Regions from separate parts of the Streptomyces sp. SCPE 10 genome, predicted to be linked through region 1. Evidence: riboswitches for the same ligand, from Rfam matches in the RefSeq annotation. Region 1 holds a riboswitch; each other region holds the start of a gene.
The links. A riboswitch is a leader RNA that binds a small molecule or an ion and turns the genes downstream of it on or off. The one in region 1 is predicted to bind S-adenosylmethionine.
Positions count from the first base shown of each region.

Region 1 (5,457 bases):
GCTCTCCGGCACCGGTGTCCGCTTCATGGAGGGCGCGATCCTGTCCGTGCCGATCGTCGGCACGTACATGTCGTACTTCCTCTTCGGCGGGCAGTTCCCCGGCCACGACTTCGTCGCCCGGTTCTACTCGATCCACATCCTGCTGCTGCCGGGCATCATGCTCGGCCTGATGGTGGCGCACCTGATCCTGGTCTTCTACCACAAGCACACGCAGTTCGCGGGTCCGGGCAAGTCGAACAACAACGTGGTCGGCATGCCGCTGCTGCCGGTCTACATGGCCAAGGCCGGAGGCTTCTTCTTCCTGGTCTTCGGTGTCATCGCGGCCATCGCCGCGGTCGCGCAGATCAACCCGATCTGGGCCATGGGCCCCTACCGTCCGGACCAGGTCTCCACCGGCGCCCAGCCCGACTGGTACATGGGCTTCGCCGAGGGTCTGATCCGCTTCATGCCGGGCTGGGAGATCAACTTCTGGGGTCACACGCTCGTCCTGGGCGTGTTCATCCCGCTGGTGCTCTTCCCGCTGGTCCTGGCGGGCATCGCGGTCTACCCGTTCATCGAGTCCTGGGTCACCGGCGACAAGCGCGAGCACCACATCCTGGACCGCCCGCGCAACGCCCCGACCCGTACCGCGTTCGGTGTCGCCTGGGTGACGATCTACATGGTCACCCTGGTCGGCGGTGGCAACGACCTGTGGGCCACCCACTTCCACCTGTCGATCAACGCCGTGACCTGGTTCGTCCGGATCTTCTTCTTCGTCGGCCCGGTCATCGCGTTCCTGGTCACCAAGCGGATCTGCCTCGGTCTCCAGCGCCGCGACCGCGACAAGGTGCTGCACGGTCGCGAGACCGGCATCATCAAGCGGCTGCCGCACGGTGAGTTCATCGAGGTGCACGAGCCGCTCAGCCAGGAGCAGCTGCACACGCTCACCGCGCACGACCAGTACCAGCCGGCCGAGATCGGCCCGACGGTCGACGAGAACGGTGTCGAGCGCAAGGTGAAGGCCTCGGAGCGACTCCGGGTCAAGCTGTCCAACGCCTACTACGGCGAGGACAACCAGATCCCGAAGCCGTCCGTCGAGGAGTACAGGGAGATCACGAGCGGCCACGGCCACCACTGATCCCGCGTCGCCACGCCACCGAAGGGCCCCGTCCGCACCGCGGACGGGGCCCTTCCCCGTGTCCCGGCTCGATAGGGTGGGGTACGAATGACCACCACTGTGCACGAGGAGCGGCTGATGATCGCTGTGACCCCCGCTGGAGGCGACACCGCGGCGGGCCGCTCCTGGCCCGTCCTGCTGAACGGCCTGCTGACCGGCCAGGACCTGTCCGCCGACGACACGGCCTGGGCGATGGACCTGATCATGCGCGGCGAGGCGACCGACGCGCAGATCGCCGGGTTCATGGTCGCGCTGCGCGCCAAGGGCGAGACGGTGGAGGAGATCTCCGGCCTGGTGCGCACCATGTACGAGCACGCCAACGTGATCGAGGTGCCGGGGCCCGCCGTCGACATCGTCGGCACCGGCGGCGACGGCGCCAAGACCGTCAACATCTCCACGATGTCCTCGATCGTGGTCGCGGGCACCGGCGCCAAGGTCGTCAAGCACGGCAACCGCGCCGCCTCCTCCGCCTCCGGCTCCTCCGACGTGCTGGAGAAGCTGGGCGTCAACCTCCAGCTGACCCCGAAGCGGGTGGCCGAGGTCGCCGAGGAGGCCGGTATCACCATCTGCTTCGCGGTGAAGTTCCACCCCTCGCTGCGTCATGTCGCCGCCGCGCGCGGGCAGTTGGGGATCCGCACCACCTTCAATGTGCTCGGCCCGCTGACCAACCCGGCCAAGGTGCGCGCGCAGGCGGTGGGCGTCGCCGATCCGCGCATGGCGCCCGTGGTGGCCGGCGTCTTCGCCGAGCGGGGCAACTCCGCGCTGGTCTTCCGGGGCGACGACGGCCTGGACGAGCTGACGGTCACCGACACCTCCCGGGTGTGGGTGGTGCGGGACGGCAAGGTCACCGAGGAGGTCTTCGACCCCCGGGACGTCGGCATCGACATCGTCCCCGTGGACGCCCTGCGCGGCGCGGACGCCTCCTACAACGCGGAGGTCGCCCGCCGGGTGCTCGACGGCGAGCGGGGCGCGGTGCGCGACGCGGTGCTGCTGAACTCGGCGGCGGCCCTGGTGGCCCTGGAGCCGTCCGACGCCCCGCTCACCGAGCAGCTGCGCGCACAGATGGCCCGGGCGGCCGAGTCCATCGACTCGGGCGCGGCCAAGCGGACGCTGGAGCGCTGGGTGGCGGCCAGCAACGCCTGAGACGCGGTTGATCGTCCCGCGATCCGGACACGGGTTGCGGGGCGATCATCCCTTCGCGTAATTTCCCTACCAGGTCATGAGTGACAGTCATGAGGCCCCGGCCGACTGTCCGGCAACCCTCCGTCCGTGGCGGGGTGCCCCGGGTGAGGACCAGGTCGTAGGCAGCGAGGTCTACGGCAAGCGCGGACCCCTCGAACCCAGGGGTCCTGGTCGTACGAGGGAGCCTTCCGTGAGCAAGCGAATGCGCTAGGGCCGCAGAGCCCCGCCTCCGCGTACCCCTTTCACCTTCTTCCCGTACGTCCCTGCGGCGTACGTCCTCACGGGAGTCACCCCATGTCTCACTCCAGCGCTGTCGCCGACCCGTCGATTTGCTCCCCGCTGCCCGTTCTGGGGCGGGATGTCACCGTTCCGCTCGTCACGGGCGGCGAAGTCACTTACGCGGCCCTCGACTACGCGGCCAGCGCCCCCGCCCTCCAGCGCGTCTGGGACGACGTCGCCGCCTACGCGCCCTACTACGGCAGTGTCCACCGGGGCGCCGGCTACCTCTCCCAGCTCTCCACCGACCTGTTCGAGAACGCCCGCCGCACGGTCGCCGGCTTCCTCGGCTGCCGGGCCGACGACCAGGTGGTCTTCACCCGCTCCACCACGGACTCGCTGAACCTGCTGGCCCGGGCGCTCCCGGCCGACTGCCGCGTCTTCGTCTTCGAGACCGAGCACCATGCCTCCCTGCTGCCCTGGCCGGACTCCCGGGTCACCTACCTCGACGCCCCGCGCACCCCGCAGCAGGCGGTGCGGACGCTGGAGCGGGCCCTGGCCGACCGGGACCCGTACGGCCCGGCCCTGGTCTGCGTCACCGGTGCCTCCAACGTCACCGGCGAGCTGTGGCCGGTGCGCGAGCTGGCCGCCGCCGCGCACGCGCACGGCGCCCGGATCGTCCTGGACGCCGCCCAGCTGGCCCCGCACCACCCCGTGGACATCGCCGACCTGGACGTCGACTGGGTCGCCTTCTCCGGGCACAAGCTGTACGCCCCCTTCGGCGCGGGCGTGCTGGCCGGCCGCGCCGACTGGCTGCGGGCCGCCGAGCCGTACCTCGCGGGCGGCGGCGCCAGCCGCAGGGTCACCCGGCGCACCGACGGGGGAGTGGACGTGGAGTGGCACGAGAGTGCCGCCCGGCACGAGGCGGGCTCCCCGAACGTCATCGGCGCCTACGCCGTCGCCTCGGCCTGCAAGGCGCTCACCGAGGCCGGCTGGACGGACCTGGTCGCGCGCGAGCAACGGCTGATCGAGCGGGTCCGCACGGGCCTCGCCGGGATTCCGCAGGTCAGGGTGTTGTCCCTGTTCGGGGACGACGCTCCGCGGGTCGGCGTGATCTCCTTCGTGGTGGAGGGCTGGAACAGCTCCCACTTCGCGGCCGTCCTGTCCGCCGAGTACGGCATCGGCGTCCGCGACGGCCTGTTCTGCGCCCACCCGCTGGTGCGCACCCTGCTCGGCACCGACCCCCAGACCCAGGGCGAGTGCGGTGCCCCCGAGGCCGCCCCCGGCGAGAAGTCCCTCAACGCCATCCGTGTGAGCTTCGGCGCGGGCACCCCCGACGAGCACGTCGAGCGCTTCCTCACGGCGGTGCGGGAGCTGGTGACCGAGGGTGCCAAGTGGACGTACCGCACGGAGGACGGCCGCTGCGTCCCGGCGGTGTGAGGGGTCCGGCGGGACCTGGTGGGGCGGCTTTCAGACGGTCAGGAGTCCAGCCCGATCGCGAAGGCCGCCTCCAGGTCGTGCTGGGAGTACGTACGGAACGCCACATGCGTGTCGGTCCCCTCGACCCCGGGGATCTTGCTGATCCGGCCCGGGATCACCTCGGCCAGGTCGTCGTGCCGCCGCACCCGCACCATGGCGATCAGGTCGTAGGTGCCGGTCACGGAGAACACCTCGCTCACCGACTCCAGCGCGGCGATCTGCTCGGCGATCTCGGGGATCCGGTCCACGCTGGTCTTGATGAGGACGATCGCGGTGATCACGGCTGGTTCTCTCCCTCGGGTGCCGGAGCGGGTGCGGTTTTCACTCTAGCCCGCCCGTCTCCCGCCACCGCCCTCCCGAGGCCGCCCTCGCGACCCCGCCGTCCCCCGTACCGCACCCACGCGTAGCCGAATCCCACGCCGAACCCCACCAGGTGCGCCAGATACGCCACCCCCGGCCCCTGCACCGACCGTCCCGCCGCCACCCACTGCAATGCCACCCAGAACGGCAGTACGACCCACGCCGGGAACCGCAGCGGCAGGAAGAAGAGGAACGGCAGGAGACTGGTGACACGGGCGCGCGGGAACAGGAAGAGAAACGCACCGAGCACCGCCGAGATCGCCCCCGACGCGCCCACCAGCGACTGCTCGGAGGTGGCGTTGGCCGCCGCGTACCCCAGCAGCGCCAGGTAGCCGCAGCCGACGTAGAAGAGGGTGAACTCCACGCGGCCCATCCGCTCCTCGGTCAGCACGCCGAAGACGAGGAGGAAGAGCATGTTGCCCAGCAGATGCACCCAGTTGCCGTGCAGGAACAGGGCGGTGACCGGGGAGAGCGCGTGTGCCGCGGGGGCGGCGAACAGCTCCGCCGGGACCACGCCCCAGTGGCGGAAGTACACCCGCTGCGTGTCGAGCAGCGCATACCCGGTGCCGTATCCGGGGACGATCCCGGACGCCGGGCTCAGTACGAAGATCAGACAGCACAGGGCGATGAGGCCGTACGTCGTCGGCGCGGCCCTGAGCGCCCTGAAGGTCCTGCCGGCCGCCGTGCTCCACTCGCTGATCATGAATACAGAGCATGACGTAACCGGACGCAAGCTGACATACCGCCTCGCCGCCGTGAACGGACGGGCGGCGAGCACCCGCCAGGCCGTAGGGTTACGAGCCACACGCGTCGGCCGCCGGCGCGGTCCGACCCGAGAAGGAAGCGAACAGGCACGATGACGGTTCCCCTGCCGACCGCCACGACGCGATGGCGCTGCACCCTCTGCGGAAACCTCACCCGCTTCGACGTCACCCGCTCGTCCAAGGTCGTGGAGTACGTCCACCTCGACCTGGCCGGCGAGCCGACGGTGGAGGAGCGCCAGGTGGTCAGTGAGACCATCGAGTCGGTGCGCTGCCGCTGGTGCAACGCGGTGGACCAGGTGG
Region 1 is NZ_CP197069.1:2,268,312-2,273,768, reverse strand. Features, by position in the region: gene qcrB (cytochrome bc1 complex cytochrome b subunit) at 1-1,117, shown strand, start outside; gene trpD (anthranilate phosphoribosyltransferase) at 1,235-2,299, shown strand; SAM riboswitch class IV at 2,372-2,488, shown strand; gene ACSP97_RS10685 (aminotransferase class V-fold PLP-dependent enzyme) at 2,633-3,994, shown strand; gene ACSP97_RS10680 (Lrp/AsnC family transcriptional regulator) at 4,033-4,314, opposite strand; gene ACSP97_RS10675 (rhomboid family intramembrane serine protease) at 4,311-5,096, opposite strand; gene ACSP97_RS10670 (hypothetical protein) at 5,250-5,457, shown strand, end outside.

Region 2 (5,457 bases), 1.3 Mb from region 1:
ACGTGGCCTGCGGGCCTCACCGACCCGGTCCTTCTTTGTCACTCTCACCTTCAGAGTGCTAACGCCAATGATTAGCACTCGGCATGGTCGAGTGCAAGCGCCTGCGCGGGTACGAGCCGGTCGTCAGCCCCGGGCGAACGCCACCAGCCCCGGACACGCCGCAGGGCCCGCACCCCGTGCGAGGTGCGAGCCCTGCGGTCCAGAAACGTTCAGGCGGTGACGCGAACCATGTCGGCCTGCGGACCCTTCTGACCCTGCGAGATCTCGAACTCGACCCGCTGGCCCTCCTCCAGGGTGCGGTAGCCGTCCATCTGAATGGCGCTGTAGTGGACGAAGACGTCCGCACCACCGTCGACCGCGATGAAGCCGTACCCCTTCTCCGCGTTGAACCACTTGACGGTGCCCTGAGCCATGCCTAACTCCCCTATTACTGGCCCTTGCGCAGATCCGCACTTCGCGGACCCGGGTCAGACCTCGCCCCCCAATCGGTCGGGGTGCGTGCGCCGGAACGCGTCGACCGCGGCTGAATGTATCTGTCCAACTGCCGTCTGCAACAGGTCAATTGGACGAGAATTCTGGACGCGACCGATCCGGAATGTGGGGAGAATTCGCCAGAGTTCAGGGCAAGTCGGGCCCCGTAAAATACACAAAAGCCGCGGAAAACCCGTGCACTTTGGCTACTTCTTATCGGGCTCGCGGTGAGGAATCGAGGGCATCCCCGCGGTGATCCGGGGCGTGTTCCCCAACTGTACCGCGCTCAATCACACAGAATTGCCCCCTCCGCTTCTCTCACGGAGAGGGCAATCCGATGAACCTTCCGTAACCGTCCTTACCGAAGGTAATGATCGGTCATTCGGTCAGCAGCCGCCGGCGACCGCCGGAATGATCGAGATACCCGCGCCGTCCGGGGTGACGGTCTCCAGGCCCTGCTCGAAGCGGACGTCGTCGTCGTTCACGTAGACGTTCACGAACCGGCGCAGCTTGCCCTGGTCGTCCAGGACGCGGGCGGCGATCCCGGTGTGGTTCTTCTCCAGGTCCTCGATGACCTCGGCGAGGGTGGCGCCCTCGGCCGCCACCTCGGCCCGGCCGCCGGTGTAGGTGCGCAGGATGGTGGGGATGCGAACGGTCACGCTCATGCGAGGCCAGCCTCTCGGAAGGAGTCCAGGGTCGGGCGGATGGTGGCGGTCAGGCCGGTGCCGGCCACCGCGTCGAGGGTCTTCAGACCGTCGCCGGTGTTGAGGACGACGGTGGTCTTCGACGGGTCGAGGACGCCGTCCTCGATCAGCTTCTTCGTCACGCCGACGGTCACCCCGCCCGCGGTCTCGGCGAAGATGCCCTCGGTCCGGGCCAGCAGCTTGATCGCGGCGACGACCTGCTCGTCCGTCACGTCCTCCACGGCGCCGCCGGTGCGCCGGGCGATGTCCAGGACGTAGGGCCCGTCGGCCGGGTTGCCGATGGCGAGGGACTTGGCGATGGTGTCCGGCTTCTGCGGCCGCACGACGTCGTGGCCCGCCTTGAAGGCCGTCGACACCGGCGAGCAGCCCTCGGCCTGGGCACCGAAGATCTTGTACGGCCGGTCCTCCACGAGCCCCAGCTTGATCAGCTCCTGGAGCCCCTTGTCGATCTTGGTGAGCTGGGAGCCGGAGGCGATCGGGACCACGATCTGGTCGGGCAGCCGCCAGCCGAGCTGCTCGCAGATCTCGTACGCCAGGGTCTTGGAGCCCTCCGCGTAGTAGGGGCGCAGATTGACGTTGACGAAGCCCCAGCCCTCGCCGGCCGGGTCGCCGATCAGCTCGGAGCAGAAGCGGTTCACGTCGTCGTAGTTGCCCTCGATGCCGACGAGCTCGCCGCCGTAGACCGCGGCCATGACGACCTTGCCCTGCTCCAGGTCGTGCGGGATGAACACGCAGGAGCGGAAGCCGGCGCGGGCGGCGGCGGCGCCGACGGCGCCGGCCAGGTTGCCGGTGGAGGAGCAGGACAGGGTGGTGAAGCCGAAGGCGCGCGCGGCCTCCAGTGCCTGCGCGACCACCCGGTCCTTGAAGGAGTGGGTCGGGTTGCCGGAGTCGTCCTTGACGTACAGGCCGCCGGTGACGCCGAGTTCGCGGGCGAGGTTGTCCGCCTTGACGAGCTTGGTCCAGCCGGGGTTGATGTTCGGCTTGTCGGCCACGTTCGCCGGGACGGGCAGCAGCGGGGCGTAGCGCCAGATGTTGGCGGGGCCGCTTTCGATGCGCGCCCGCAGTTCCTCGGTGTCGTAGCCGGAGAAGTCGTAGGCGATCTCCAGCGGCCCGAAACACTCCTCGCAGGCGAAGACCGGGCCGAGCGGGACGCGGTGGCCGCATTCCCGACAGCTCAGGGCGGCGGCGGGGCCGAGGTCGACGGTGGAACTGCCGGTGGAGGCAACTGTCTGCACAGCCATGAGAGGCGAGGCCCTTTCTCCTCATCTTCCTCGCGACGCATCTCGCCGCGAGACGGATTTGGCACCTTCCCTAGCCGGGAGCCTCGCTGTTCGAAGACGAGACCGGCTGGAGGGTTGCCGGGGCTTCATCGGGCCGTGTCCCTCTGCCCCTCTGGATGAGCGGTATTCGGTTGTGTATGCGGTTGTCGGCGCGCGTGGACCCCCGACATGCGATGGTCATCGGCGTTGTTCAAGACTGTAACCGAAGGCATGGACAGTTGAGATAGTCGTCCGTACCGCGAGACAACCGTGAGGAGTCCGGGACCGTGCTGGAAGAAGTCGAGCGCTGGCTGAGCGACCGCTCCTGGTCCGTGCACGATCGGCCGCTGCACCAGCTCCTGGCGGCCAAGCAGCGCACGGGCCAGACGGTCAGCGTGGTCCTGCCCGCGCTCGACGAGGAGGAGACCGTCGGCGAGATCGTCGCCGTGATCCGGCGCGAGCTGGTGGAGCGGGTCCCGCTGGTCGACGAGGTGCTGGTGATCGACTCCGGGTCCACCGACCGCACCTCCGAGGTGGCGGCCGCGGCGGGCGCGCGGGTGGTGCACCGCGACGCGATCCTGCCCCGGATACCCGCCGTCCCGGGCAAGGGCGAGGTGCTGTGGCGCTCGCTGCTCGTCGCCACCGGGGACGTCATCTGCTTCGTCGACGCGGACCTGCGGGAGTTCTCGGCCGACTTCGTCACCGGGATCGTCGGCCCGCTGCTCACCGAGCCGGACGTACAGCTGGTCAAGGCGATGTACGACCGGCCGCTCGCCGGGTCGGCGGGGCAGGGCGGCCGGGTCACCGAGCTGATGGCGCGCCCGCTGCTGAACATGCACTGGCCGCAGCTGGCGGGATTCGTGCAGCCGCTGGGCGGGGAGTACGCGGCCCGGCGCTCGCTGCTGGAGCGGCTGCCGTTCCCGGTGGGGTACGGGGTGGAGCTGGGCATGCTGGTGGACGCCCTGCACCTGGTGGGCCTGGACGCGCTGGCCCAGGTGGACGTGGGGGTGCGCAAGCACCGGCACCAGGACGGGCAGGCGCTCGGCCGGATGGCGGCGGCCATCTACCGCACCGCCCAGCTGCGGCTGGCCCGGGGCCATCTGGTGCGGCCCTCGCTCACCCAGTTCGAGCGGGGGGTGACGGGCTTCGAGCCGCGCACCTACGCGGTGGACACCGAGGAGCGCCCGCCGATGACCGAGATCACCGAGTACGCCCGCCGCCGGGTGGCGTGAAACCGGAGGCACGGCTGTTCAGGGCCGCTTTCCGGGACGTCCGTACGTTTGAGTGTTTCCGGGCCGGGCTAGGTTGAGGACCATGGCTTCCACGCACGGTGCTGAGGTGCTGGTCGCGTCCAATCGCGGCCCGGTTTCGTACACGGTCGGCGAGGGCGGGGCGCTGCGTCCCAAGCGGGGCGGCGGCGGTCTGGTCTCCGGCCTTTCGGCCATCGGGCCGGAGGCGAACGCGGTGTGGGTGTGCGCCGCGCTGGGCGACGGCGACCGGGCGGCCGCCCGGCGCGCGGACGGCGGGCTGCTGCCGGTCGCCGACACCGGCGGTCAGCGGGTGCGGATGCTCGACATCGACGCGGAGGTCTTCGCCGACGCGTACAACGGCATCGCCAACTCGGTCCTCTGGTTCGTGCACCACATGCTCTACCAGACGCCGCTCGAACCCGTCTTCGACGCCGGGTTCCGGCGGCAGTGGGCGGCGTACGAGGCCTACAACCGGGCGTTCGCCGAGGCGCTCGCCCAGGAGGCGGCCGAGGGTGCGGCGGTGCTGATCCAGGACTACCACCTGGCGCTCGCCCCGCGGATGCTCCGCCGGCTCCGCCCCGATCTGCGCATCGGCCACTTCTCGCACACGCCGTGGGCCCCGGCGGAGTACTTCCGGCTGCTGCCGGACGACATCGCGGCCGAGCTGCTGACCGGCATCCTGGGCGCGGACCGGGCGGCGTTCCTCACGCAGCGGTGGGCGGACGCGTTCACCGAATGCTGCCACGCGGTGCTGGGGCCCGGGATTCCCACCGGCACCCGGATCGGGGTGCACGGGCTCGGCGCGGACGCCGACTTCCTGCGCGCGCGGTCGCACGAGGCGGACGTGGACGAGCGGATGGCGGCGCTGCGGGCGGAGATCGGCGAGGGCCGCCGGACGATCGTCCGGGTGGACCGCACCGAGCTGTCCAAGAACATCGTGCGCGGGCTGCTGGCGTACCGGCAGCTGCTGGACGAGCACCCCGAGTGGCGCGAGCGGGTCGTCCATGTGGCGTTCGCGTACCCGTCCCGGCAGGACCTGGCCGTCTACCGGGAGTACACGGAACAGGTGCGCCGGGTCGCCGAGGAGATCAACGAGCGCTACGGCACGGACGGTTGGACGCCGGTGGTGCTCCATGTGAAGGACGACTTCGCCCGCTCGCTGGCCGCGTACCGGCTCGCCGACGTGGCCCTGGTCAACCCCATCCGGGACGGCATGAACCTGGTCGCCAAGGAGGTGCCGGTCGTCTCCGACGAGGGCTGTGCGCTGGTGCTGTCCCGGGAGGCGGGGGCGTACGCGGAGCTGGGCGAGGACGCGCTGGTGGTGAACCCGTACGACATCACGGGCACGGCGCGGGCGCTGCACGCGGCGCTGAGCATGCCCGCCGGCGAGCGGGCGGAGCGGTCGAAGAGGCTGGCCGCAGCGGCCACGGCGCTGCCGCCGGCCCAGTGGTTCCTGGACCAGCTGCACGCCCTGACGGATCAGCCGAGCTGATCCGCCAGCGCCCCGAGGAGCCGTACGACGCCCTCGGGGCCGTCGACCACCAGGTCGGCCCGCTCGGCCAGTTCGGAGACCTCCGAGCTGCCGCTGCACACCAGGAGGCCGGGCAGGCCCTCGGAGCGGAGCTTGTCGATGGCGGCGAAGGCGGGGAGGTCGCCGAGGTCGTCGCCGGCGTAGAGGACGGACTCGGCGCCGGTCTCGCGGACGTACTCGCTCAGGGCGACGCCCTTGTCCATGCCGGGCGGGCGCAGTTCCAGCACCATCCGGCCGGGCTC
Region 2 is NZ_CP197069.1:3,567,596-3,573,052, forward strand. Features, by position in the region: gene ACSP97_RS16570 (cold-shock protein) at 210-413, opposite strand; gene ACSP97_RS16575 (MoaD/ThiS family protein) at 858-1,136, opposite strand; gene thrC (threonine synthase) at 1,133-2,416, opposite strand; SAM riboswitch class I at 2,435-2,578, opposite strand; gene ACSP97_RS16585 (glucosyl-3-phosphoglycerate synthase) at 2,722-3,666, shown strand; gene ACSP97_RS16590 (alpha,alpha-trehalose-phosphate synthase (UDP-forming)) at 3,749-5,176, shown strand; gene otsB (trehalose-phosphatase) at 5,164-5,457, opposite strand, start outside.
Region 2: linked by a shared signal. The riboswitch ahead of thrC (threonine synthase) and the one ahead of ACSP97_RS10685 (aminotransferase class V-fold PLP-dependent enzyme) in region 1 are both predicted to bind S-adenosylmethionine.

Region 3 (5,457 bases), 4.2 Mb from region 1:
GGGCTCTACGGCGTCTATTCGCTGATGGTGGCCACCTTTCTCGGCACGATGGGGCTGCCGCACGTCACCGCCCGCTTCTACACCAGCCCCGACGGCCGCGCGGCCCGCCGTACGACGGTGGGCGTCCTGTGCCTGCTGGGCGTCTTCTACCTGCTGCCGGAGGTGTACGGCGGGCTCGGCCGGCTCTACGCGCCGGACCTGGCCGCGGCGGGCCGGGCGGACACCGAGGTGCTGCGGCTGCCCGGCCTCCTGGTGCCGGGCGCCGGCGGCCGGCTGCTGGCGGCGCTGGTGGTCGCGGGGGCCTTCGCCGCGTTCCTGTCGACCTGTTCCGGGCTGGCCCTGTCCGTGGCCGCGGTGCTGTCGCAGGACCTGTTCGGCGGGGACGTACGGGGATTCCGGCGGGCCGCCGCGCCGGCCGTCCTGGTGCCCTGCGCCATCGCGCTGCTGCTGTCGGGGAACGGCATGTCCGTCGCCCACGAAGTGGGCCTGATCTTCTCGGTGGCCGCCTCCACGTTCTGTCCGCTGCTGGTGCTGGGCATCTGGTGGCGGCGGCTGACCGCGGCCGGAGCCGTCGCCGGGATGCTGGTCGGCGGCGGGCTGTCCGCGGCGGCCCTCACCCTCACGCTGCTGGGGGTTGGCGGACCGGGCTGGGTGGGGGCCCTGCTCGCCGAGCCCGCCGCCTGGAGCGTTCCGGCGGCGTTCCTGACCATGGTCGGCGTCTCCCTGCTCACGCCCGGCAGGGTGCCCGCGACGGCCTCCGTGCTGCTGGCCCGGCTGCACCTGCCGGAGGCGCTGGCGGCGGGACCGGCCGACCGCTCGGCCACGGCCGGCGACCGTTCGTCTCCCGGCGCCGTCCGTTCGTCGCTCGACGGCCACCACTGATCGACAAGTCCCGTACGGGGGCTCCCCGGCGGGGCGGGTGTGCCGCACAGTAACCGACCGGGGGAAAGGCACCGGCACGGGACGGCCGGCGGCGCTCCCCGACCGGGAACGGCGACCCGTCCCGTCCGCGCACCCGCGCTCCGGACCGGCCCGCGGCCCGGCCCGCACCGCCCGTGCGCCGTCGCGCCCGCACCGCCTCCCTCCCGGACCACCTCGCTCCCGGACCCGCGTCCGAGCCCTCCTCGACCCAAGGACCGCACCATGACCGACACCCAGACGCCCGGCACCGACGAGCGGACCCCGGCGAGCCCCGCGGCCCCGCGGCCGCAGATCGCCGACCCCGGCCCGCTGGGCCTGGCGGCCTTCGCCCTCACCACCTTCGTGCTCTCCGTCTTCAACGCGGGCCTGATCAAGGACGGCGCCCTGGAGGCCGTGGTGCTGCCGCTCGCCCTCTGGTACGGGGGCATCGCGCAAGTGCTCGCCGGGATGTGGGAGTTCCGCAAGAACAACACCTTCGGCGCCGTGGCCTTCACCTCCTACGGCAGCTTCTGGCTCTCCTTCGCGGCCTACGTGCGGTTCGTCGCCCCGAAGCTGCCGGCCGCCCACGCCTACCAGGCCACCGGCCTGTTCCTGCTGGCCTGGGCCGTCTTCACCCTCTACATGACGGTCGTGGCAACCCGGATCAACGCTGTCCTGCTCGCCGTGTTCACGGCGCTGTCGCTGACCTTCGTCCTGCTCGCCGCCGGGGAGCTGGGGCAGAGCACGGGCGTCTCGCACGCGGGCGGCTGGGCGGGGCTGCTCACCGCGCTGCTGGCCTGGTACGGCTCGTTCGCCGGCGTGGCCAACGCCACCTGGAAGGACAAGTCCCTGCCCACCTGGCCGCTCGCCGGCTGAGTCCGCCACCGGCGCACACCCGACCGATGGGCAGCACCCTGCGCCGCCTCCTGCGCGACGTCGCCGAAAACCGCCAACTCGGCGACGTCCTCACCCTCACCGACTCCAGCGTCATGAACCTCATCCAGTACGAGCCTCCCACCACCAGCGGGGACTGAGCGGCGGTCGAGCCGCATGTCCTTCCCCTCGCGCGCGACTTGGGCAGACGCACCGTCGAGCGTGGCACCGCGCACCTGCATCCCGGCGGTCGATCGGCACGGAAGCGGCAGAACCTGACCGGTTGCCAGGGCCGGGGGTTCGATCGCCGAGGACTCCCCCGGTTCGGCAGGCCGGGGCGTCTTGTAAGGTTGCTCCCGAATCATCCAGAGGGGTGGAGGGACCGGCCCTACGAAGCCCCGGCAACTCCCCGGTCGAGTCGGCGTGCGACACGCGCGTCACCGAGCGGGATCAGTGCCAACTCCGGCCTGTCGCCAACGCGGCGCGGGAAAGATGAGGAGACACGGTGCTCTCTGTGCTGTCCGACGCCCGGGCGCTTCCCGCCCCGGCCCCTCTGTGTACCCGTCTCGTGTCCGGCGCAGGCGATCGGCCGACCCTTCCGGCCTGTCCCCGCTGACCTCACCGCTCCTCGCCGGAGCCCCCCGTGCGCGCGGCCCCACCGGCGCCCGCGGGATTTGAGACTGGAGTACCCATTCATGGAGAAGACGAGCGGCGTGGGCGTGCTCGACAGAGTCGCCCTGATCCTCGGTGCCTTGGAGGCCGGACCCGCCACCCTGGCCGGTCTGGTCACGACCACCGGTCTGACCCGCCCCACCGTGCACCGGATCGCCGTCGCGCTCGAACGCCTCCGCCTGGTCACCCGGGACGCCGGAGGGCGGTTCGCCCTCGGCCCCCGGCTCTCGGAACTGTCGGCCGCCGCCGGCGAGGACCACCTGCTGACCGCCGCGGGCCCGGTCCTCACCCGGCTGCGCGACGCCACCGGCGAGAGCGCCCAGCTCTACCGCAGACAGGGTGACCAGCGCATCTGCGTGGCCGCCGTCGAGCGTCTGGCCGGTCTGCGCGACACCGTTCCCGTCGGGGTCGCCCTGCCCATGCAGGTCGGCTCCGCCGCCCAGGTCCTGCTCGCCTGGGAGGAACCCGAGCGCCTCTACCGCGGCCTGAGGGGAGCCCGCTTCACCGCCACCACCCTCAGCGGCGTACGGCGTCGCGGCTGGGCCCAGTCCGTCGGCGACCGCGAACCCGATGTCGCCTCCGTCTCCGCGCCCGTGCGCGGCCCGTCCGGCCAGGTGGTGGCCGCCGTCTCCGTCTCCGGCCCGATCCAGCGCCTCACCCGCCACCCCGGCGCCCACCTCTCCCGGACCGTCGTCGAGGCGGCCGCCCGTCTCACCGAGGCCCTTCGCCGCCCCGGTACGCCCGAGCGGCGCCCCGCGACGAAGTCCGCCGAAGACGCGGCGGGCGGCACCCTGGAGAAGGGGGTGCCGGCGGGCGAGGAGGCGTGATGCGTACGGACGGCCAGGCGGACGGGGACCGGGTGCGGGCCGCGCCCGTCGGCGTCCTCGACGTGTCCCCGACGGCCCGTACGGCGGTGGCGTGGATCCCGCCGGCGCAGCTGTGGCCGCCGCTCCAGGACATCCGCCGGGAACACGATCCGCAGATCCACCGCTGGCCGCCGCACGTCAACGTGCTCTTCGGCTTCGTCCCGGAGGCCGACTTCGAGCGGGCCGCCCCGCTGCTCGCGGCGGCGGCGGCCGAGGTGCCGGTCTTCACCGCGCGGCTGGCCGGGGTGCGCGCCTTCCGGCACCGGGCGTACTCCACCGTGTGGCTCGACCCGGCCGCGGCGGGCGGGGCACCGTGGGCGGACCTGCACCGCGCACTGCGACATCGGTTCCCGTGCCGCCGCGGGCCGGCCGAGGAGTTCACCCCGCACCTGTCCCTGGGCCGGACCCGCGATCCCCGGCGGGTCTGCACCGACTGCGCCGCCCGGCTCCCCGCCATGGCGGCGACGGTCTGGGAACTCGTCCTGCTCGCACGCGGCGGGCAGGGGCCGATGCGGCCACGGGCCACGGTCGCCCTGGGCACCGGCGAGGTCCGGTGGCTGACCGGCCGCGAGGACGCGGGCCCGGAGGACACGGCATGGCTCGCCGAGATCACCGACCGGTGAGTCGGGAGCCCCGGCCGGGGGCCCGGGGGCCGTGCGGGGTTCCGATCGGTGCCGGGTTCCGGAGGGGGAAAGGTTGCGGTCGGTGCCGGGGCACGGTCGTCACCGGGTGCGGACGGGGCAGTCCCCAAGGGGTTCAAGCCGGTTCGTCCCCACCGGGGATGCGGACCGGCTCACTCCACGGTCGCCAGCAGACGGCGCACCGCCGAACCGGTGCGTTCCCGGTCGCCGGTGGCGAGCAGGTCCAGCAGTGCGCCCCGGAGGGCGGCGAGCACCAGCGTGCGCTGGGCGAGGCCCGCGTCGGTGTCTCGTGTCCGCGGGGGCTGGGCGTCGGCGAGCAGCGCGAGCCAGTCCGCGACCGTGTCGCCCGCGAAACCGGCCCAGGGCCCGTCGGGTTCGACGAGCGACCGGGCGTAACTCTCGACCCAGAGTTTCAGCAGGCCGCGGTGGGCGTCGTCGGACAGCCACCGCCACAGCTCGTCGGCCACCGACGCCAGCCCCTCCGACGGGCGCCGCTGGGCGGCGAGCCGCCGGACCGCCGTCAGCTCGTCGGCTCTGGCCCGCGCGAGCAGGGCGCGGACCAGTCCGTCCTTGCTGCCGAACAGGTACAGCAGCACGCGCGGGGAGGACTTGATCTCCTCGGCGAGCGGACGCAGGGACAGCTCGGCCAGGCCGCTGCGCAGGACGTACGCGTACGCCGCCTCCAGCAGTTCCTGCCGTCGCGGGGAGGGGGTTGCTTCGGATCGGGACACCCGGGTTATTGTACTGAAACAGTCGTTTCAGTGAGCCTGGAGGTCATGATGTCGACGGAACACGAGGTGATCGTCCGACCGCTGGGCCGGCCAGGGGACCTGGGCTGGGTGGTGATGACCCATGGCGAGCTGTACCACCGGGAGTTCGGCTGGGACGCCGGCTTCGAGACACTCGTCGCCGGCATCGTCGCCGACTACGCCCGCGGCGGGCGCGCGCGGCCGCAGGCGGCGTGGATCGCGGAAGTGGACGGGGTCCGGGCCGGCAGCGTCTTCTGCATGCCGGGGGACGAGGAGGGCACCGCGCGGCTGCGCCTGCTCCAGGTGACCGCCGCGGCGCGCGGACTGGGCCTCGGGTCCCGACTGGTCCGCCAGTGCCTCGACTTCGCGCGGGACTCCGGCTACAAGGCGGTCACCCTGTGGACCAACGACGTCCAGAAGGCGGCCCGCCGCGTCTACGAGGCGCACGGTTTCGCGCTGACGGCGGCGGAACCCCATCACAGCTTCGGCCACGACCTCGTCGGCCAGACCTGGCGGTGCACGCTGTAGCCCCTGGCCCGCGGCTCGCCGGCCCCGAACCACGGCGTACGGTGGTCGAGGGCGAGGAGCACCACCTGGCCACCGGGGACTGCGCCCGCTTCTCGGGCATGAGCAGGCACTACCGCACGACGCAGACATGCCCGCCGTCACCCTCACGGCGGTGGGACGCCTTGCCGGACCGCATCCGCCCGGCACGCACGCCTTCACCGCGTGAACTCCCTTCAGTACACGCCCGGT
Region 3 is NZ_CP197069.1:6,425,475-6,430,931, reverse strand. Features, by position in the region: gene ACSP97_RS29530 (sodium/solute symporter) at 1-882, shown strand, start outside; gene ACSP97_RS29525 (acetate uptake transporter) at 1,144-1,776, shown strand; gene ACSP97_RS29520 (hypothetical protein) at 1,803-1,934, shown strand; SAM riboswitch class I at 2,132-2,272, shown strand; partial or broken gene ACSP97_RS29515 (IclR family transcriptional regulator) at 2,469-3,182, shown strand; gene ACSP97_RS29510 (2'-5' RNA ligase family protein) at 3,272-3,934, shown strand; gene ACSP97_RS29505 (TetR/AcrR family transcriptional regulator) at 4,105-4,683, opposite strand; gene ACSP97_RS29500 (GNAT family N-acetyltransferase) at 4,714-5,229, shown strand; gene ACSP97_RS29495 (copper homeostasis protein CutC) at 5,442-5,457, opposite strand, start outside.
Region 3: linked by a shared signal. The riboswitch ahead of ACSP97_RS29515 (IclR family transcriptional regulator) and the one ahead of ACSP97_RS10685 (aminotransferase class V-fold PLP-dependent enzyme) in region 1 are both predicted to bind S-adenosylmethionine.